2 regions of the Streptomyces sp. NPDC059828 genome follow, and region 1 is predicted to be linked to the other one. Evidence: riboswitches for the same ligand, from Rfam matches in the RefSeq annotation. Region 1 holds a riboswitch; the other holds the start of a gene.
The links. Region 1 has a riboswitch for glycine ahead of gcvP (aminomethyl-transferring glycine dehydrogenase). Riboswitches for the same ligand answer to the same signal wherever they lie in the genome.
Positions count from the first base shown of each region.

Region 1 (10,945 bases):
GGCTGCATGCGGCTCTGGTGCAGACCGCTTTGGGTGTCAGGTTGTGCTGAGCTCCGGCTGATCTTGGGGGAACCCGACTACCCAAACCTGCCGGGCACGTCCTAGGGTTGCTGTGTGAACGAGCTCGATGTTGTGGGTGTCCGGGTGGAAATGCCCTCCAACCAGCCGATCGTGCTCCTGCGTGAAGTGGGAGGCGACCGTTACCTCCCCATTTGGATCGGCCCCGGGGAGGCGACCGCGATCGCCTTCGCGCAGCAGGGGATGGCCCCCGCCAGGCCGCTGACCCACGACCTCTTCAAGGACGTGCTGGAGGCGGTCGGGCAGGAGCTCACCGAGGTCCGCATCACCGACCTGCGGGAAGGCGTGTTCTACGCCGAGCTGGTCTTCGCCAGCGGGGTCGAGGTGAGTGCGAGGCCGTCCGACGCCATAGCTCTCGCGCTGCGCACCGGCACGCCGATCTACGGCAGTGATGGTGTGCTGGACGACGCGGGCATCGCGATCCCGGACGAGCAGGAGGACGAGGTGGAGAAGTTCCGCGAGTTCCTCGATCAGATCTCACCCGAGGACTTCGGATCCAGCAGCCAGTGAGTCGGTAGCGGTCACTGATCCGGATCGACGCGTGCGTTCGCGCATCGATTCCCGGTGAGGGGCCATGGAAAACCACTCTCCGGGTGATTATCACTCGGCGTGCCGAGTGTGGCGATCGTTGACGCGCCCCGGGCGACTGCCTACCGTCGAGTTGGCAGGTCAAGGACGGAGGTCGGCGTGAGAACCAGCGGCGACGGTGCGGCAGGGGGACCCCTCGGACTCGGTCCGGGGCACGGCGGGCCGTATCCGCTTCACATGAACGCGGCACATGACGCCACGTCCGAGGCCATCGGCTATCGGGGGCCGACCGCCTGTGCCGCCGCGGGTATCACCTACCGGCAGCTCGACTACTGGGCGCGTACCGGCCTGGTGGAGCCGAGTGTGCGGGCGGCGTACGGCTCTGGCACGCAGCGTCTCTACAGCTTCCGCGACGTGGTCGTTCTCAAGGTCGTGAAGCGCTTCCTGGACACCGGTGTCGCCTTGCAGAACATCCGTGCCGCCGTACAGCACCTGCGGGCGCGCGGGTTCGCCGACCTCGAGCGGATGACGCTGATGAGCGACGGGGCGACCGTCTACGAGTGCTCATCGCCTGACGAGGTGGTCGACCTGCTCCAGGGCGGCCAGGGGATCTTCGGGATCGCCGTGGGTGTGGTGTGGCGGGATGTCGAAGCGGCGCTGTCGCAGCTTCACGGTGAGCGCGTCGACACCGGTGAGACGTTGGTCGGGCAGCACCCGGCGGACGAGCTGGCCAGACGCCGCCGCGACCGGGCCGTCTGACCGGCCCGGTGCACCTGAGGCTCGCACGTGAGTGCGGGCGATTGTCAGTGGCGTAGGGCAGCATCGGACATGTGAGATCCGCCCCGACGATCCTGCATCTGGACATGGATGCGTTCTTCGCCGCCGCCGAGCAGGCGGCGAAGCCCAGCCTGCGCGGAAAACCGGTGGTCGTGGGAGGGCTGGGGCCCCGCGGGGTGGTGGCCACGGCTTCGTACGAGGCGAGACGGTTCGGTGTGCACTCGGCGATGCCCATGGCCCAGGCGAGACGCCTCTGTCCGAACGCCGCGTACCTCGTCCCGCGCTTCTCGCTGTACCGGTCGGTCAGCGAGCAGGTGATGGAACTGCTCGCCCGTCTCTCACCGCTGGTGGAGCCCCTGAGCCTGGACGAGGCGTTCGTGGACCTCGAGGCGGGTGGGGTGGCCGAGGACTCCGGTTCGGCCCGGGAGGCCGGTCAGCGGCTGCGCAGGGACATCCTGGCGGTCACGGGGCTGAGCGGCTCCGTGGGTCTCGCGGGCTCCAAGATGCTCGCGAAGATCGCGTCGGAGCAGGCCAAGCCCGACGGCCTGGTGCTGATCGAACCGGGGACGGAACGGGAGCTGCTGGCGCCCATGGCGGTGCGGATCCTGCCCGGTGTCGGTCCGGCGACCGGCGAGCACCTGCGGCGTGCCGGGATGACCACGGTCCACGACCTCGCCGAAGCCGGTGAGGACGAGCTCGTACGGCTGCTGGGGAAGGCGCACGGCACATCGCTGTTCAGGATGGCCCTCGGGCATGACGACCGCCCCGTGGTGGCCGAGCGTGACGCGAAATCGGTGTCGGTGGAGGACACCTTCGACGTCGATCTGCACGACAGGGTGCGGATCAGAACGGAAGTGGAGCGCCTGGCCGACCGCTGCGTCAGGCGGCTGCGGGACTCCCGTCACTCAGGACGGACCATCGTGCTGAAGGTGCGACGCTTCGACTTCTCGACACTCACCAGGTCGGAGACCCTGCGGGGGCCCACGGACGACCCGTCCGTGGTGCGGGAGGCCGCCGCGCGCCTGCTGGACGCGGTGGACACGACCGGTGGGGTTCGGCTGCTGGGCGTGGGCGTCAGCGGGCTCGCCGACTACACCCAGGAGGACCTGTTCGCACAGGCCGCCGGGGAGAAGGCCATCGGCGACGGGGACGGCGGGGGTCCGGCGGACGAGAGCCCCCGGCACGGCACCGGCGGGCAGCCGGAGCCCGAGCGGACGCCGACGGCCCTACCCGCCGAACGGCGCTGGCCCGCGGGACACGACGTCCGGCACGCACGCCACGGCTCGGGCTGGGTGCAGGGCAGCGGCGTCGGACGGGTCACGGTCCGCTTCGAGGAGCCCTGGTCGACCGTCCCCGGCCGGGTGCGCACCTTCCCCGTCGACGATCCCGAGCTCGAGCTGTCGGAACCACTGCCGCTGGTCATGCATGAGTCCGCCGCCGTGGACGGAGCGCCCTCGGCCGGGACGCCGGCGCAGCCGGCTCAGTCGTCGTTACCGGCCAGCTGACCGAAGTCGCGGTCGCCCGAATCGCCTGGTGCCTGCGAGCGGCCGGTCGACGCGGGCGGCGGCGCGGGAGCGGGGTTCTCCGCAGGACTGGGGAGGTCGAGACCGTAGTGGTGGTACAGCTGGAGCTCCTGCTCGGGGGAGAGATGCCGGCCGACGCCGAAGTCCGGTGCGTCCTTGATCAGGGCCCGCTCGAACGGGATGTGCAGTCCGTCGGTGTCCAGCTCGCTGGGTTCCAGCGGCACGAACGCGTCCCTGCTGAACAGGCCGGTCCGCACGGCCGCCCACTCCGGGACGCCGGTGGCGTCGTCGAGGTACACCTCGTCCACGGTCCCGATCTTGGTGCCGGTACGGTCGAACGCCTTGCGGCCTATCAGGCTGCGCGGATCGATATCGGTCTGCACGGTCCCTCCAAATGGTCGCACTGCTCCGTAAGTACTACGAAAGTGCACTTTTGTGGGGTCGGCCACTCGACCTTTCCGGTGAAGTCCGCGCTGGTAGGCTGGCACACGGCTGTTGACCCCGCGCGGGAGAGCGCTCCGGACAGGTACCGGAGCCGCCGAAGGAGCAAATCCTCCCCGGAATCTCTCAGGCCCCTGTACCGCACGGGCGAGGTCACTCTGGAAAGCAGAGCGGGTGCCGTACGGCATCCGCTCTCACCGACGGTGAAAACCGGAATGCCAGTGAGCGGGCGGACCGGTGAAGCTCTCAGGTTAGATGACAGAGGGGGAGGCCGTCCGGGCACCCGCGCCGCGGTGCCCCTCGCAGGTCGTATCGACCAGGAGGCCTCACATGACCGCCAACCGCACTCCGCTCGCCCAGCTGGAGCGGGGCATCCCCTTCGAGCAGCGTCACATAGGGCCCGATGCCGAGGCCCAGGCGAAGATGCTGGCGCACGTCGGCTACGGCTCGCTCGACGAGCTCACCGCCGCCGCCGTACCGGACGTCATCAAGAGTGCCGAGGCACTCGGGCTGCCGGGTGCCCGCACCGAGCCCGAGGTCCTGGCCGAGCTGCGCAGCCTCGCGGACCGCAACGAGGTCCTCGCCCCGATGATCGGCCTCGGCTACTACGGCACGTTCACCCCGCCGGTGATCCTGCGCAATGTCATGGAGAACCCTGCCTGGTACACGGCGTACACGCCCTACCAGCCCGAGATCTCACAGGGCCGCCTCGAAGCCCTGCTCAACTTCCAGACGATGGTCGCCGAGCTGACCGGTCTGCCCACCTCCGGCGCCTCGCTGCTGGACGAGGCCACCGCGGCGGCCGAAGCCATGGCCCTGTCCCGGCGTGTCGGCAAGGTCAAGGGCGGCGTCTTCCTGATCGACGCCGACACCCTGCCGCAGACCATCGCCGTGATCGAGACCCGCGCCGAGCCCACCGGAGTCGAGGTCGTCGTCGCCGATCTGAGCGACGGGATCCCGTCGGAGGTCGCCGAGGGTGGCGTCTTCGGTGTGCTGCTCCAGTACCCGGGAGCCTCCGGAGCCGTCCGTGACCTCAAGCCGGTCGTGGAGCAGGCCCATGAGCTCGGTGCGATCGTCACCGTGGCCGCCGATCTTCTGGCGCTCACCCTGCTCACCTCCCCGGGCGCGCTCGGCGCGGACATCGCCGTCGGCACCACCCAGCGCTTCGGCGTGCCGATGGGCTTCGGCGGTCCCCACGCCGGCTACATGGCGGTCCAGGACAAGCACGCCCGCAGCCTGCCCGGCCGCCTCGTCGGCGTCTCCGTCGACGCCGACGGCAACAGGGCCTACCGCCTGGCGCTCCAGACCCGTGAGCAGCACATCCGCCGCGAGAAGGCCACCAGCAACATCTGCACCGCGCAGGTGCTGCTGGCGGTGATGGCCGGGATGTACGCCGTCTACCACGGTCCCGACGGCCTGCGGACGATCGCCCGCCGCACCCACCGCTACGCCACGATCCTGGCCGCGGGTCTGCGCGCCGGCGGGGTGGAGCTCGTCCACGACGCGTACTTCGACACGCTGACCGCCCGCGTCCCGGGCAAGGCCGCGGACATCGTCGCCGCCGCCCGTGACAACGGCGTCAACCTGCACCTCGCCGACGCAGACCACGTCTCCGTCTCCTGCGACGAGACCACCGGGCGCGCCCAGCTCGCCGCGGTCTGGTCCGCCTTCGGCGTCGACGGCGAAGGTGCCGACATCGAAGCCCTTGACAGGACCGCCGAGGACACCCTCCCGGCCGGGCTGCTGCGCACCGACGACTACCTCACCCACCCGGTCTTCCACCAGCACCGCTCCGAGACCGCGATGCTGCGCTACCTGCGCCGCCTCGCCGACCGTGACTACGCGCTGGACCGCGGAATGATCCCGCTCGGCTCGTGCACCATGAAGCTGAACGCGACCACCGAGATGGAGCCGGTGACCTGGCCGGAATTCGGCCAGATCCACCCCTTCGCCCCGGTCGAGCAGGCCGAGGGCTATGTGACGCTCATCCACGAGCTGGAGGAGCGCCTCGCCGAGGTGACCGGCTACGACAAGGTGTCCATCCAGCCGAACGCCGGCTCGCAGGGTGAGCTCGCCGGTCTGCTCGCCGTGCGTGCGTACCACCGCGCCAACGGCGACGAGCAGCGCACGGTCTGCCTCATCCCCTCATCGGCGCACGGCACCAACGCCGCCAGCGCGGTCATGGCGGGCATGAAGGTCGTCGTGGTCAAGACCGCCGACGACGGCGAGATCGACGTCGAGGACCTGCGGGCCAAGATCGAGCAGTACCGGGACGAGCTGTCCGTGCTCATGATCACGTACCCCTCGACGCACGGTGTGTTCGAGGAGCACGTCGCCGACATCTGCGCGCAGGTGCACGACGCGGGCGGCCAGGTGTACGTCGACGGCGCCAACCTCAACGCCCTGGTGGGCCTCGCCAAGCCCGGCCGGTTCGGCGGCGACGTCTCGCACCTCAACCTGCACAAGACCTTCTGCATCCCGCACGGCGGTGGCGGTCCCGGTGTCGGTCCGGTGGCCGTGCGTGAGCACCTCGCCCCGTACCTGCCGAACCACCCGCTCCAGCCCAGCGCCGGGCCTGAGACGGGCGTCGGCCCGATCTCGGCCGCCCCGTGGGGCTCGGCGGGAATCCTGCCGATCTCCTGGGCCTACGTTCGGCTGATGGGGGGCGACGGTCTGAAGCGTGCGACGCAGGTCGCCGTGCTCGCGGCCAACTACATCGCCAAGCGCCTTGAGCCGCACTACCCCGTGCTCTACACGGGCCCGGCCGGACTCGTCGCGCACGAGTGCATCGTGGATCTCCGGCCGCTCTCCAAGGCGACCGGGGTCAGCGTCGACGACATCGCCAAGCGGCTCATCGACTACGGCTTCCACGCGCCGACCATGTCGTTCCCGGTGGCCGGCACGCTGATGATCGAGCCCACGGAGAGCGAGGACCTGAACGAGCTCGACCGGTTCTGCGACACCATGATCGCGATCCGTGCGGAGATCGAGAAGGTCGCCTCGGGCGAGTGGCCCGCCGACGACAACCCGCTGCGCAACGCCCCCCACACGGCCGCCGCCCTGGGCGGCGAGTGGAACCACGCGTACAGCCGCGAAGTGGCGGTCTTCCCGGCCGGTGTCCAGGCAGCGGACAAGTACTGGCCTCCGGTGCGCCGGATCGACGGCGCCTTCGGTGACCGCAACCTGGTCTGCTCCTGCCCGCCCATGGACGAGTACGACGTCTGATCCCACAGCCGGGCACACAGAGGGCCGGTTCGGAGTCTCTCCGAACCGGCCCTCTGCCGTTCGGGTCCGTGTGGTGCCCGCCTGAGTGAATCCCTCAGGCTGCCGTGGCGACCGCCTGCGGCCGGTGAGGGGCGATGATCTGCCCGTCCGGGAGCAGCTCACCGGTGTCCTCGAACAGCAGGACGCCGTTGCACAGCAGGCTCCAGCCCTGCTCCGGGTGGTGCGCCATGAGACGGGCGGCGTCCCGGTCGGGAGAGTCGGCTGAAGGACAGGCTGGCTGGTGCTGGCACATGGAAGGGTTCTTTCGCTGCGGTGTGGTGAGGAGAGTGCTGCGGCTCGATGCGGTGTTCATGACCGCCCCCGTTTTCGTCGGTCCGATCCGATCCCAGTGTTGCCCCACGAGCGTCGATCCGCAGGGATTTCACGGCAGCTCGTCTTCCCACTTAATGACGTATCACCCGCGCGGACGGTTCAACCGAAGGGCACCGTCCCTTCGGATGGTTCGAGAGAGCCGTCCTGACTATGTGTCCGCGACGTGCGGACTATGCGGGACTCCCCCCTCGGGCGCAGCACAACGCCCCGTGACCTGTCGGTCACGGGGCGGCCGCACCGTGTTGTCGTGGGCCGTCGTGTCTCAGGCTGGGGACCCCAGGAGCGGGGCACGGGTCGCCCGCAGGGTGAGGACCGGGAGCAGCTCGGCCGCCCGGTGGGGGCGGTGGGCGGCGATGCCCGGTGGGGCCGGTGCGAGAGGGACCAGCAGATCGTCGGGTGCGGGTGCGCCCGACGATGCGTCGGCCGCAGTGTCCCCGTGCAGCCACAGGGTGAGCATGTAGAGCTCGGGGACGGACAGCAAGCGGGGCTGGTAGTCGGCGGTCAGGGCCTCCGCCTGGATCAGCGCCCGTTCGGTCGAGACGAGGTAGGGGCCTTCGAAGAAGTGCGAGAAGGCCCAGCCGTCCGGGGTCAGCATCGTGTCGGCGGCGGCCACGGAGCGCTCACCGGCGCGGATGAGGAATCTCCAGCCCGCCAGTCTCGTGCGGGGTGCCTGGCCGGGCCGGGGGACGACCTGGTCCAGCACATGGACGGGTAGGGGGAGTTCGGCACTCACTGCTCCCTGGACGGAGCGGAGGGTGGGCGTCGGAGCCTGTCGGACCGCGGCGGGGGAACCGAGGGCCGTGAGAACGCTGCGCAGCGCAGGCGTGGGTGCCGGGGGGACATGCAGCGGCATGGTGGGTCGCCTCTCACTCAAGAGACACGGTGATGCGAGGGCAGTTGCGGACGGCACTGTCAGCGTGGGCCAGAGGGGGCTGGAAAGGCCATGCCCGGGCGCCAACTCTCTGCCTCGTTTGCCGAGTTTATACGACGTGTGTTCACGCAGTGTTTCTGCTAGCGCTGCCCGATATTGCGGACAAGGTCGAATCAGGACCTTTTCGGGGGGAGTTCTTCCTGGTCTTTTCGTGAACTCGTCGCTGTCACCTGGGAAGCTGCTCCGTCGGTGGTCGGCCGGATCTCATCGGCGATTCTCACCACATCTGCGCGACACCTGCGCTACACCCGTACGAGGGTAACTGCGCGTTGCTTCATGCCGACGGAATGTGCCCCGTGAAAGCCGCATCCACACTATCGCGCCGTCATCGCCCGCGGGGCGTTATAGATCAGTCGGTCTGGGCATTATCGTCCGTGACGCGAACGGCCTGTGCCGCAGGCCGCCCACTCGAGGAAGGGTGCTTCGATGGGGGAGAAGGTCGTTGGAGGCACGTTTGACCTGTCGGACCGCCAGAGGTACCGGAGGAAGCTCCAGCAGTGCCTCGCGGGGCTGGGGAGGCTCCTGGCGGAGAAGAGGTTCGACCGGCCCAGGAATCTGATGGGCCTGGAGATCGAGCTGAATCTCGCCGGGTCCGACGGACTGCCGCGCATGAGGAATGGCGAAGTGCTCGACCGGATAGCGAGCCGTGATTTCCAGACCGAACTCGGAATGTTCAATCTGGAGGTCAACATAGCCCCGCACCGCCTCGAAGGGCGCGTCTTCGACCAGCTCGCCGAGGAGCTGCACACCAGCCTGGGATATGCCCACCGCAAGGCTGCCGAGCTCGACGCCGGCATCGTGATGATCGGAATTCTCCCGACCATCGAGCCCAATGACCTGGTCTCCGCCAACCTTTCCGACGTGGACCGGTACGTCCTGCTGAACGACCAGATCGTCGCGGCCCGGGGCGAGGACTTCACCCTCGACATCGACGGGGTCGAGCGCCTCAGCTGTACATCGACGTCGATCGCGCCCGAGTCCGCCTGCACCTCCGTGCAGCTCCACCTCCAGGTGACGCCAGCCCGGTTCGCCCAGGTGTGGAACGCCGCGCAGGCCATCGCGTCCGTCCAGATCGCCGTGGGTGCCAACGCGCCCTTCCTCTTCGGTAAGGAGCTGTGGCGCGAATCCCGGCCACCGCTGTTCCAGCAGGCCACGGACACCCGCCCGCCCGAACTTCAGGCGCAGGGTGTCAGGCCGCGGACCTGGTTCGGCGAGCGCTGGGTCGAGTCGGCCTACGAACTCTTCGAGGAGAACCTGCGCTTTTTCCCCTCGCTGCTGCCGATCTGCGACGAAGAGGATCCGCTGCGGGTGCTCGACGACGGGGGAGTCCCGCGCCTCCAGGAACTCGTGCTGCACAACGGCACGGTCTACCGCTGGAACCGCCCGGTGTACGGGCTCGCCGACGGCGTACCCCACCTCCGGGTGGAGAACCGCGTGCTGCCCGCCGGCCCGACCGTCAACGACGTGGTGGCGAACGCAGCCTTCTACTACGGCATGGTGCGTTCGCTCGCCGAGGAATCCCGTCCGGTGTGGACCCGGATGCCGTTCGAGGTCGCCGCCGAGAACTTCGACACGGCCTGCCGCCACGGCATCGACGCCGAATTGATGTGGCCGCGGCCGGGCCGTGGCGGCGGGATGACGCGCGTACCGGCCGTCAAGCTCGTACGGGACGAACTGCTGCCGCTCGCGGCAGCCGGGCTCGAGGCGTGGAACGTGGAGGCCGCGGACCGCGACTTCTACCTCGGGATCATCGAAGGCCGCTGCCGCCGCAAGGTCAATGGCGCGTCCTGGCAGGTGGACGCCTTCCACCGGGCGGTGGAGTCGGGGCTCGGCCGGGAAGCCGCGCTCGCCGCCGTGACACGCCGCTATGCCGAGCTGATGCACCAGGGTGACCCGGTGCACACCTGGCCCTCCTGGTCGGTGGGCTGAGCCCTCGACGTCACCGGGCCGACCCCGCTACCGAGGCCCTGCCTTCGTATGCGCCGCCCTCGTCGGGCAAGCTGTGATCCGCTGGACGAGGCAACAGGAGGCGGATGTGCAGGCGGAGGCGGGACGCGCGCCCGGATCGCTCCCCGAGGGGGGCTTGTCGCCCAGGACCCTGCGGTCCGAGATGCTGCTCGTCCTGGCGCTGTCGCTCGGCGCCAGCGCGCTGTCCTCGCTGATCAGCTTCACCGGCGCGCTGACGAAACCGGGCGGTCTGAAAGACCAGGCCGCCACGCTCAACAGCTCCTACGCCCCGGGGCGCCCCTGGCTCGATCTCGCCTGGCAGCTCTTCGGTGTCGCCACCGCACTAGTGCCCGTCGCGCTCGTCGCCCATCTGCTCTTCCGGGAAGGCGCCGGGGGACTCAGGGTCATCGGCTTCGACCGGACCCGGCCCTGGCCCGACCTCGGCCGGGGCGCGCTGGTGGCAGCGGGGATCGGTAGCGCCGGGCTGGCGTTCTATCTGATCGCCAGAGCCGTCGGGTTCAATCTGACCGTGGTGCCCGAGGCGCTGCCCGAGGTCTGGTGGAAGTACCCCGTGCTCATCCTCTCCGCGGTGCAGAACGCCGTGGTGGAGGAAGTGATCGTCGTCGGCTATCTGCTGCGCAGACTGGACCGGCTGGGGTGGTCTCCGGTCGGGGCGCTCGTGGCCAGTTCCGTGCTGCGCGGCTCGTACCACCTCTACCAGGGCATCGGCGGATTCATCGGCAACATGGTCATGGGTGCCCTCTTCGTGCTGCTCTACCGACGCTGGGGACGGGTCGGGCCGCTGGTCGTGGCGCACGCGCTGCTCGACATCGTGGCGTTCGTCGGATACGGGCTGCTTGCCGGCAAGGTGGGCTGGCTGCCGACGCCGTGATGCCGCCCGCCGGGATCAGGCGCGCTACGGACAGCTGAGCAGTTCCCCGTCGATCACGGTCACGGCGCGCCCGGTGAGCAGGACGCGTCCGCCGCGCAGCGCGGTGTGCACCCGTCCGGAGCGGGCGGACGCCTGGAGGCCGACGAGCTCGCTGCGGCCGAGGCGGTCGGACCAGTACGGGGCGAGCGCGGTGTGGGCGCTACCGGTGACCGGGTCCTCGTCGATTCCCAC
Region 1 covers NZ_JBHWIW010000050.1:7,514-18,458, forward strand. Annotated here, with positions in the region: gene ACFV6V_RS25515 (MerR family transcriptional regulator) at 1-50, shown strand, start outside; gene ACFV6V_RS25520 (bifunctional nuclease family protein) at 115-588, shown strand; gene ACFV6V_RS25525 (MerR family transcriptional regulator) at 766-1,365, shown strand; gene ACFV6V_RS25530 (DNA polymerase IV) at 1,437-2,888, shown strand; gene ACFV6V_RS25535 (PRC-barrel domain-containing protein) at 2,864-3,289, opposite strand; glycine riboswitch at 3,403-3,499, shown strand; gene gcvP (aminomethyl-transferring glycine dehydrogenase) at 3,678-6,572, shown strand; gene ACFV6V_RS25545 (DUF5999 family protein) at 6,667-6,864, opposite strand; gene ACFV6V_RS25550 (hypothetical protein) at 7,207-7,797, opposite strand; gene ACFV6V_RS25555 (glutamate--cysteine ligase) at 8,302-9,804, shown strand; gene ACFV6V_RS25560 (CPBP family intramembrane glutamic endopeptidase) at 9,911-10,714, shown strand; gene ACFV6V_RS25565 (PhzF family phenazine biosynthesis protein) at 10,739-10,945, opposite strand, start outside.

Region 2 (10,945 bases), on a different contig from region 1:
CTTCCAGCGTGCGCTGCTGGCGCTCCTTGAAGTCCTCGGAGGCCGCGACCTTGAAGGAGACCGCCTTGGCCGCGATGACATGCTCCAGCGGACCGCCCTGCTGACCGGGGAAGACCGCGGAGTTGATCTTCTTGGCCAGCTCGGAGGTGCACAGGATCACACCGCCGCGCGGACCGCCCAGAGTCTTGTGGGTGGTCGTGGTCACGACGTGGGCGTGCGGCACCGGGTTGGGGTGCAGACCCGCGGCGACCAGGCCCGCGAAGTGGGCCATGTCGACCATCAGATACGCGCCGACCTCGTCCGCGATACGGCGGAAGGCGGCGAAGTCCAGCTGACGCGGGTACGCCGACCAGCCGGCCACGATCAGCTTGGGCTTGGACTCCTTGGCGAGCCGCTCGACCTCGGCCATGTCGACCTGGCCGGTGGCGTCGTCCACGTGGTAGGCCACCACGTTGTAGAGCTTGCCGGAGAAGTTGATCTTCATTCCATGGGTCAGGTGCCCGCCGTGCGCGAGGTTCAGACCCATGATCGTGTCGCCCGGCTTCAGCAGCGCGAACATCGCCGCCGCGTTGGCCTGGGCACCCGAGTGCGGCTGCACGTTGGCGTGCTCGGCGCCGAACAGCGCCTTGACGCGGTCGATGGCGATCTCTTCGACCACGTCGACGTGCTCGCAGCCGCCGTAGTAGCGGCGGCCCGGGTAGCCCTCGGCGTACTTGTTGGTCAGGACGGAGCCCTGGGCCTCCATGACCGCGACCGGAGCGAAGTTCTCCGAGGCGATCATCTCGAGGGTGGACTGCTGGCGGTGGAGCTCGGCGTCGACGGCGGCGGCGACGTCCGGGTCGAGCTCGTGCAGGGGAGTGTTCAGAAGCGACATCACGCGATCCCTTGTGGCTGTGGCCTGGTCGTGGGTCAGCTGGCGAACTCGGTGTACTCGTCGGCGGAGAGCAGGTCGGCCGGCTCGTCCGCGACGCGTACCTTGAACAGCCAGCCACCCTCGAACGGAGCGGTGTTCACCAGCGACGGGTCGTTCACGACGTCGTCGTTGACCTCGGTGACCTCGCCGGACACCGGGGAGTACAGGTCGCTGACCGACTTGGTCGACTCCAGCTCACCGCAGGTCTCGCCCGCGGTCACCGTGTCGCCGAGCTCGGGGAGCTGGACGTAGACGACATCGCCGAGTGCGTTCGCCGCGTGCTCCGTGATGCCGACCGTCGACACGCCGTCCTCGGCGGCCGACAGCCACTCGTGCTCCTTGCTGTAGCGCAGCTGCTGGGGGTTGCTCATGGCTGAATTCTCCTGTACGCGGGGAAGTGCTGCTGACGGGGGCTGCCGGAGGCAGCAGGGGTCTACTTCTGGCGCTTGTAGAAGGGGAGCGCGACGGCCTCGTACGGCTCATGGGTACCGCGGATGTCGACGCCCACACCCGCGCTGCCGGGCGCGGCGTGCGCAGCGTCCACGTAGGCCATGGCGATCGGCTTGCCCAGGGTGGGGGAGGGAGCGCCGGAGGTGACCTCGCCCACCACCTCGCCGTCCACGACCACCGACATCCCGGCGCGCGGCACCCGGCGGCCCTCGGCGATCAGCCCGACCAGCTTGCGCGGCGGGTTCGCGGCGGCGCGCTCCGCGGCGGCCTCGAGGGCGCTCCGGCCCACGAAGTCGCCCTCCTTCTCGAACTTCACGACCCGGCCCAGGCCCGCGTCGAACGGGGTGAGCGAAGTGGTCAGCTCATGTCCGTACAGCGGCATGCCCGCCTCCAGACGCAGCGTGTCGCGGCAGGACAGGCCGCAGGGCACGAGACCGACGGGCTCGCCGGCCTCGGTCAGCGCCCGCCACAGCTTCTCGGCGTGCCGCGGTTCGACGAAGAGCTCGAAACCGTCCTCGCCGGTGTAGCCGGTACGGGCGATCAGCGCGGGCACTCCGGCGACGGTGCCGGGCAGGCCCGCGTAGTACTTCAGTCCGTCCAGATCGGCGTCGGTGAGCGACTTCAGGATGCCGGGAGACTCCGGGCCCTGGACCGCGATCAGCGCGTAGGCGTCGCGGTCGTCGCGTACGGCCGCGTCGAATCCCCCGTGAGCCCCGGCGCGAGCGGTCAGGGCGTCCAGCACGATCTGCGCGTTGGAGGCGTTGGCGACGACCATGTACTCCTGCTCGCCGAGCCGGTAGACGATCAGGTCGTCGAGGATCCCGCCGTCCTCCTGGCAGATCATCGTGTAGCGCGCCCGGCCGACACCGACCCCGCCGATGTTGCCGACCAGCGCGTAGTCCAGAAGGGCGGCGGCCTGTGGTCCGGTCACCGTGATCTCGCCCATGTGCGACAGGTCGAAGAGACCGGCTTTGGTGCGCACGGCGTTGTGCTCGTCGCGCTCGCTGCCGTACCGCAGCGGCATGTCCCAGCCGGCGAAGTCGGTCATGGTCGCGCCCAGCGAACGATGCAGGGCGTCGAGGGCCGTGTGACGGGGGGTGGTGCTCATTGGATAGGACTCCCAGGGCATGACTGGCGAGGACGATCCTCCCCATCTGTCATGAAACCTGAGAGGTTCGTCATGGCCCTGTGTACACGGCGTACACGCGGGGCATGACTTGCACCTTGGGTGGAGCCGCAGGGTCTGCGGCCCGCTTTTCAGATCTGCCTCATCCTCGCGGTACGGGGCCTGAGAGATTCAAGGGAGGGACTTGCTCCTTCGGCGCCCGGTATCCGTTCACGGTGACTGTATGTACACACGTTGACGGCGACCGGGACTCTCCCGCGCGGATTCAAGCGGCCGGTATGCAGTTGGCGGGCTCATCATTGCACGGGTGTCACGATCGGCAAATCACTTGATGGTCATTACCTTTTCTTTAGGCTTCTTGGGCAGGGTCTCATGCGACCCGACAAGGGGGAGTGCGATGACGTTGGAGCAGCCAGGTGCCTCGATGACGACAACACCGGGAGTGTCCACCGGGACCAGGGTGTCCGTGCCCGTGCGGGTACGCGGGCTCCTGGGCGTGGGCGCCCACGCGCCCGCTGCCCCCCGGCCGGTGGTGCGGGATCTGCGGGAGCGCGCCGGGCGGAGCCCCCGCGGCCTGGAGTTCGCGCACGGGGACGTGGTGGTGATCTCCGGCCTGCCCGGAAGCGGCAAGTCCACCCTGATCCGGCGCGCCGCGGACGGCGGCGGGATCGACTCCCAGGACACCCGCGACCGCTGGGGCGCCCGGATGCCCCGGCTGCTGCCGTATGCGGTGTACCGCCCCCTGGTCCGTGCCGCCCATTACGCGGGCCTGTGGCGTGCGCTGCGCTCGGGCTCCGGGGTGATCGTGCACGACTGCGGTACCCAGTCCTGGGTCCGCCGCTGGCTGGCCCACGACGCGCGGCGCCGAGGCAGAGCCCTGCATCTGCTCCTGCTGGACGTCACCCCGGCCGTCGCCCGCGCGGGCCAGCGCGAGCGCGGCCGCGGCGTCTCTCCGTACGCCTTCCACCGCCACCGGCGCGCGGTCTCCCGGCTGGTGCGGGACGCCGAGCGGGGCCGGCTCCCGGCGGGGTGCGCGTCCGCGACCCTGCTGGACCGGGACGCGGCGACGGTGCTGAAGCGGATCGGCTTCGGCAAGCGCGACTGAGACCCCGGGCAGCAGACGTTCCCGGTCCCGCGTCCCCTTTCCCGTTTCCCGCGCCGTTGCCGTTCGCCGTTCCCGCGCCGCTGCCGGGCGTACGCCGCTCCCGGCCCCACGCCCGTTCGAGCGGGTACCCGTTCGTGCGCCGCCGTGCCCCGGCCGCCTTACGCCATTACGGTTACTCTGCTGGCGCAGGACGGTGCAGAACGGCGCAGACACGCCGCCCGATCCGGGCAGACGGGGAAGCAGGGACGTAGTGGACACGACATGGCCCTCCAATGAGCTGGAGGAGGTGCTGGCCGCATCCGTCGGGATGCCCGGCGCGGGCGGCCGGCTCGTCGAGGTGCTCGGCCGCAGCCACGTCTGGGTGCCCCTGCCCAACGGAGGCGGACCCGACAGCCCCAGTCTCGATCTGCCCACGCTGGAGATCGACGGGGCGCCGTACGTGCCCGTCTACAGCTCCCACCAGCAGTTCGTGCAGTGCCTGGGGGAGCACATGTCCGGCACCGTGGCCCCGACGACCGAGTTCGCCCGCGGGCTGCCGCCCCAGCTGGGCATCGTCGTGAACCCTGGCGGCGCCGTCGGCGTACCGCTGCCGCCACCCGCCGTCGCCGAGCTGTGCAGGGCCGGCCGTACTCCCCTGGACGGTCCCGCGAGCGGAGGCCGGGTGCGGCTGTTCGAGCCGGACTGGCAGGAGGAGCCCATCGACTTCCTCGCCGCCGCGGCGGGAGAGTTCGAGGAGACCGGCGTCGTGCAGACCGCCCGCCGGGTCCTGGCGAGCATCGAGGGCGAGGCGCCGACGCTGTTCATCGGGGTGCAGATGTCCGCCTGGGAGGGCCAGCACCGCACCGCCCCGATGGACGCGCTCGGCCGCGCGCTGGGCCGGGTCCCCGTGCGGTGGCCGGTCAACCTGGTTCTGCTGGACGTCGCCCAGGACCCCGTGGGCGACTGGATGCTGAACAGGGTGCGGCCCTTCTACACCAGGCAGTACCCCCAGTCGTACGCATAGTCGCGCGGCAGGCGTCCGGCCGGTGTGGGTACGGCCGCATAAGCTGGTTTCCAAAGGCGGATCGAAGAGGGGCGGGATCCAAGTGAGTGCGTCAGGCACTGCGGCGGCCGGGCAGGTCGAGCACATGCTGCGCCAGGTGACGCCCGGGCGCTACGACGCCTACGAGGCGCTGCTGCACGCACTCGCCGACCCCGCGGCCGGCCGGCTCTGGATGCTGCTGTGGCACGGCCAGCCCGGCTCCCCCGACGCCCAGTACGGAAACATGGAGATCGACGGCCAGCTCTACGCCCCGTGTGTCACCTCCACCCAGGAGCTCGCCGCCTCCGGATGGAACCGCGCGCACGAGGTCATCGGCGCTCCGGACATCGCCCGCGCACTCTTCCCCGACCGCTACGGCGTCTGGCTCAACCCGCATGCCCCGGGGGGCGGCGTCGGCATCCCCTGGCCCGATCTGCGCCGGATCGCCACCGGTCTCGACCGCATGCCCGCAGGTCCCCTGCGGCTGACCGAACCGGCCATCGAGCTCCCGCAGTTCTACGCGCTGCTCACGCAGAACGCCCACCGCACCCCCGCGATCCGCTCGCTGCGCAGGGTCTGGGTGCAGCCCGCACTCGGTGCCCCGTATCTCGCCATCGGTCTCGATCTGTACGACACGGGGCAGCAGTCCGTCGAGAGCGTGCGGGCGATGATGCAGCAGTCGATCGCCGCGGTGCCGGACGGACTCCCCGTCTCCACGGTCGCCATGTCCGATGAGTACGACCCTGTGACGATGTGGCTGCGGGCCAATGCCCGCCCGTTCTACGACCGAGAGGCGCACGGCGCACCGGCCCAGCAGCCCGGTTACGGCTTTCCGCCCCCCGGCCCCGCGGGCGGCCCGGCTCCCGCGCAGTATCGCTGACCTGCTGGTCGGCGGCGCCCTGCGCCGTGTCCCCGCCCGGCATCTCCCCAACGTTGCTCTGTGTCGGGGAAGTTAAAAGAAGCGCTGCGATGTCCCGCATCCGCCCGTTTTGCCAAGTGTCCGGGTCTCAGCTCGGTATCACCGCTATACGGACTGTTCTCTGTCCTGACATGCGTGAGTAGTGTTCGGCCGGTCAAGACCACACATGGCGACCCAGGGGTGGACCCATGCGAATATTCAAGTCCCGGTCTGTTCGGGCGATGACGGCGGTCCTTGCGGTCGGCCTGATCGCCACCGGCTGCTCGAGCGAGCGCGGCAAGGACGGCGACAAGGGTGCGGGGGACACCTTTGTCTTCGGTGCTCCGGGTGACCCGAGCTCCCTCGACCCGGCCCTCGCGAGCGACGGTGAGACCTTCCGGGTCACCCGCCAGGCGTTCGAGGCGCTGCTGGAGCACGAGTCCGGCGGCAGCAAGCTCGTCGGCGGTCTCGCCGAGAAGTGGTCCAGCGACCCGGCCGGCAAGGTCTGGACCTTCAACCTGCGCAAGGGCGTGAAGTTCCACGACGGCGAGGCGTTCAACGCCGCCGCGGTCTGTGCCAACTACGACCACTGGTTCAACTGGAAGGGTACCTACCAGTCGAGCTCGGTCTCGTACTACTGGCAGAGCATCATGGGCGGGTTCAAGGCGAACGAGGACAAGGAAGCGCCGAAGGCGAACTACAAGTCCTGCACCGCCAAGGACGAGAACACCGCGGTCATCGAGGTCAACGAGCCCTCTGCCAACCTGCCCGGTGGCTTCTCGCTCCAGGCCCTCGCCATCCACTCGCCGAAGGCGATCAAGGAGTACGAGAAGCAGGGCGCGAGCGCCAAGGGCGACGCCATCACGTACCCCAAGTACAGCCAGGAGGCCGGCACGGTCGCCGGCACCGGTCCGTACAAGATCACGAAGTGGAACAAGGGCAACAAGGAAGTGTCCCTTGAGCGCTTCGACGACTACTGGGGCGAGAAGGCGAAGGTGAAGAAGCTCGTCTTCCGCACCATCAGTACCGAGGACGGCCGTCGCCAGGCCCTCCAGGCCAATGACATCCAGGGCTACGACCTGGTCGCGCCCGCGGACATCAAGACGCTGGAGAACGCCGGCTTCGAGGTGCCGACCCGTGACGTCTTCAACATCTTCTACCTCGGTATGTCCCAGGAGAAGAACCCGGCGCTGAAGAAGCCCGCCGTCCGGCAGGCCATCGCCCACGCCATCGACCGCGAGAACCTGGTCAAGACCCAGCTGCCCGAGGGTGGAAAGGTCGCGACCCAGTTCATGCCCGACACGGTCGCCGGGTACTCGGAGAACGCGAAGAAGTACGCCTTCGACACCGCCAAGGCCAAGTCGCTGCTGGCGTCGGCCAAGGAGAGCAGCCTCTCGGTCGAGTTCTGCTACCCGACCGAGGTCACCCGCCCGTACATGCCCGCCCCGCAGGACATCTTCGAGCTGATCAAGGCCGACCTGGAGAAGGCCGGCATCAAGGTCACCCCGAAGCCGATGAAGTGGGCCCCGGACTACCTGGACGCCACCGAGGCCGGCTCCTGCGCCCTGCACATGCTGGGTTGGACCGGTGACTTCAACGACGGCTACAACTTCATCGGCACCTGGTTCGCCGGGTACGACAAGCAGTGGGGCTTCAAGGACGCCAAGGTCTTCGACGCGGTGAAGGTCGCCTCCCTCGAGCCCGACCCGGCCAAGCGTACGGAGCTCTACAAGAAGGCCAACGAGACCATCATGGACTACCTGCCGGGTGTCCCGCTGTCCTCGTCGCCGCCCGCGATCGCGTTCGGCAAGAACATCAACCCGCCGAAGGTCTCCCCGCTGACGCAGGAGAACTTCGCCGAGCTGTCCTTCAAGTAGCACACCGCATGGGGGTCCGCCCGGCTCACGAAACACCGTGAGCCGGGCGGACCCGCATCCCATTTCCGTACCACTCGCACAACACACGCAAGAAAGGGGCATGCGGGGTGTTGCGACTCGTCGTACGACGACTGTTTCAGCTGATACCCACCCTGCTCGGCCTGTCGGTTCTGCTCTTCATATGGCTGAACCGGCTGCCCGGCGGACCCGCCTCAGCGATCCTGGGGGAGCGGGCGACCGAAGCCGATGTGGCACGCATCAACCGGGCGCTCGGGCTCGATCAGCCGCTCTACGTCCAATACGGCCGCTTCCTCAAGCGGATCTTCGAACTCGACCTCGGCACCTCCACCCAGACCGGGCAGCCGGTATGGGACGAATTCGTCCTGCGCTTCCCCGCCACGGTCGAACTCAGCATCGCCGCCATGGTGATCGCCACCGCGATCGGCATCCCACTCGGCTACCTCGCCGCCCGCAAGCGCGGGGGCTGGCTGGACGTGGCCTCGGTATCCAGCTCCCTGCTCGGGATCTGCATCCCGGTCTTCTTCCTCGCTCAGTTGCTCAAGAGCGCCTTCGGTGAAACCTTCGGGACGTTCGGCCGCCTCTCCAGCGGAATGGACGCCACGTCCGTGACCGGCCTGGCAGTCCTCGACGGCCTCCTCACCGGCGAGTTCGACGCCTCCCTCGACGCGCTCAAGCATCTGGTACTGCCCGGCATCGCGCTCGCCTCCATCCCGCTCGCGGTCATCGTCCGGATGACCCGTGCCAGCGTGCTGGAGGTACTCGGCGAGGACTACGTCCGCACCGCCGAGTCCAAGGGCCTGGAGCGGAAGGTGGTCCGCGGCCGGCACATCCTGCGCAACGCGCTGCTGCCGGTGGTCACCACGATCGGTCTGCTCACCGGCAGCCTGCTCTCGGGCGCGGTGCTCACCGAGTCCGTGTTCGGCTTCGGAGGCATCGGCGAGTTCATCCGCAAGGCCATCGACGCCCGCGACTATCCGGTGCTCGTCGGCTTCATCATGTTCATCGCGGTGGTGTACGTCCTGATCAACCTGGTGGTCGATCTCGCGTACAGCGTCATTGATCCGAGGGTGCGGGTGGACGGATGAGTCTGGCAACCACCAAGACGTCAAAGATCGACCGGCTCGCGGAACTCACCGCAGAGACCGAGGCCACGAGTGGCGCGAGCCTGTGGCGTGAGGCCTTCCGCCGACTGCGCGGCAACAAGGCGGCGATCATCGGTGCCGTGATCATCGTGGCGTTCGTCGTGCTCGCGATCGTCGGCCCCTGGATCGCCCCGCACGCACCCACCGACCAGGCCTGGCGCGGCGAGGTCTTCCCCAACAAGGGTGAGTTCGTCGGCGCGCGCCCGGAGAACTGGTTCGGCCTGGACCACCTGGGCCGTGACCTCTTCTCCCGGATGCTCGTCGGCGCCCGTCAGACACTGCTCGTCGGTGTGGTGTCGATGCTCATCGGCCTGATCATCGGTGCCGTGATCGGTGCCGTGTCCGGTGCCGCGGCCACCCTCGGTGGGCGCCCGGGGCGGCGCTTCGACGACGCCATCATGCGCATCACCGACATCATGCTGGCGCTGCCCTCGCTGCTGCTGGCCGTGTCCATCGCCGCGGTGATGGGGCAGTCGCTGACCACCGTGATGATCGCCGTCGGTGTCGTGCAGATCCCCATCTTCGCCCGGCTGCTGCGCGGTTCGATGCTCGCGCAGGGCGGCAGCGACTATGTGCTGGCCGCGCGTTCGCTCGGCATCCGCAAGCGGCGCATCGTGCTGACGCAGATCATGCCCAACTCGCTGAGCCCGGTGATCGTCCAGGCGACGCTGAGCCTCGCCACCGCCATCATCGAGGCCGCCGCGCTGTCCTACCTCGGCCTCGGCAACCCGGATCCGGCGGTCCCGGAGTGGGGTGTGATGCTCTCCCAGGCACAGCGCTTCTTCGACAACGAGCCGATGATGTCGATGTATCCCGCGGTCGGCATCATCATCACGGCCCTCGGCTTCACTCTGCTCGGCGAGGCCCTGCGCGAAGCCCTCGACCCGAAGCTGCGAGGTTGATGTCATGCCACTGCTCAACGTGGACGAACTCACCGTCACCTTCGGCGGACGTGGACGTCAGGACGTCAGGGCGGTCAACGGAGTCTCGTTCTCCGTCGACCAGGGTCAGGTCGTCGGCCTGGTCGGAGAATCGGGCTGCGGCAAGTCCGTCACCTCGCTGGCACTCATGGGCCTGCTCCCGAGCAAGGGTGTCACCCTTGGCGGGCGCGCCGACTTCGACGGCGTCGATCTGCTGTCGCTGAGTCCCCGCAAGATGCGGGACCTGCGCGGCAGCAAGATGGCGATGATCTTCCAGGATCCGCTCTCCTCGCTGAACCCCGTCGTTCCCATCGGGGTGCAGGTCACCGAGATCCTCCAGCGCCACCGGGGCCTGAAGGGCGAGGCTGCCCGCAAGGAAGCCGCGCACCTGCTGGACCGGGTCGGCATTCCCGACCCGACCCGGCGGCTCAAGGAGTACCCGCACCAGCTCTCCGGCGGCATGCGCCAGCGCGCCCTCATCGCCATGGCGGTGGCGTGCGCGCCCCGGCTGCTCATCGCCGACGAGCCGACCACCGCCCTGGATGTCACCATCCAGGCGCAGATCCTGGAACTGCTCAAGGAGCTGGTCGACCAGGAGGGCACCGCGCTGCTGATGATCACCCATGATCTGGGTGTCGTCGCCGGCCTGTGCGACCAGGTCAATGTGCTGTACGCGGGCAAGGCCGTCGAATCGGCGGGCAGGCGTGAGCTTTTCGCGCACCCCACGCACCCGTACACCCATGGACTGCTGGGCTCCATCCCACGGCTCGACGCGCCGCGCGGCGAGCCGCTCAACCCCATCCGCGGATCCATCAACGACCAGATCGCCTGGGCCGAGGGCTGCGCCTTCGCCCCGCGCTGCGACCGCTACGAGATGGACTGCCTGACCGGCACGCCCCAACTGACCGAACCCCGCGAGCCCGGACACCAGGCCCGCTGCGTCAACCCGGTCCTGGCCACCACGGAGGTCCCGGCATGAGTCTGCTCGAGCTCGATGGAGTGAAGGTCCACTTCCCCGTCAGGAAGGGACTTCTCTTCAACCGCACGGTCGGCCATGTCTACGCCGTCGACGGGATCTCGCTCTCGGTCGAGGCGGGCCAGACCTATGGTCTCGTCGGTGAGTCGGGCTGCGGCAAGACCACGCTGGGGCGTGCGGTGCTGCGGCTCGTGGATGTCACCGACGGCAAGGTCGTCCTCGACGGCACGGATGTGGCGAAGCTCCCCGAGAAGGAACTGCGCACCTTCCGGCGGCGGCTCCAGATGGTCTTCCAGGACCCGCTGGGCAGTCTCAACCCCCGGCAGAACATCGAGTCGATCCTGTCCGAGGGCATGGCCGCGCACGGGATCGGTGCGAACCAGGATGCACGCCGGGAGAAGATCAAGGAGATCCTGGCGAAGGTCGGGCTTCCGGCGAACGCGCTGTCCCGCTACCCGCACGAGTTCTCCGGCGGTCAGCGCCAGCGTATCGGGAT
Region 2 covers NZ_JBHWIW010000042.1:2,289-13,233, forward strand. Annotated here, with positions in the region: gene glyA (serine hydroxymethyltransferase) at 1-874, opposite strand, end outside; gene gcvH (glycine cleavage system protein GcvH) at 910-1,284, opposite strand; gene gcvT (glycine cleavage system aminomethyltransferase GcvT) at 1,347-2,471, opposite strand; glycine riboswitch at 2,631-2,757, opposite strand; gene ACFV6V_RS23285 (AAA family ATPase) at 2,887-3,594, shown strand; gene ACFV6V_RS23290 (enhanced serine sensitivity protein SseB) at 3,845-4,597, shown strand; gene ACFV6V_RS23295 (enhanced serine sensitivity protein SseB C-terminal domain-containing protein) at 4,680-5,495, shown strand; gene ACFV6V_RS23300 (ABC transporter substrate-binding protein) at 5,723-7,390, shown strand; gene ACFV6V_RS23305 (ABC transporter permease) at 7,498-8,496, shown strand; gene ACFV6V_RS23310 (ABC transporter permease) at 8,493-9,455, shown strand; gene ACFV6V_RS23315 (ABC transporter ATP-binding protein) at 9,460-10,452, shown strand; gene ACFV6V_RS23320 (ABC transporter ATP-binding protein) at 10,449-10,945, shown strand, end outside.
Region 2: linked by a shared signal. The riboswitch ahead of gcvT (glycine cleavage system aminomethyltransferase GcvT) and the one ahead of gcvP (aminomethyl-transferring glycine dehydrogenase) in region 1 are both predicted to bind glycine.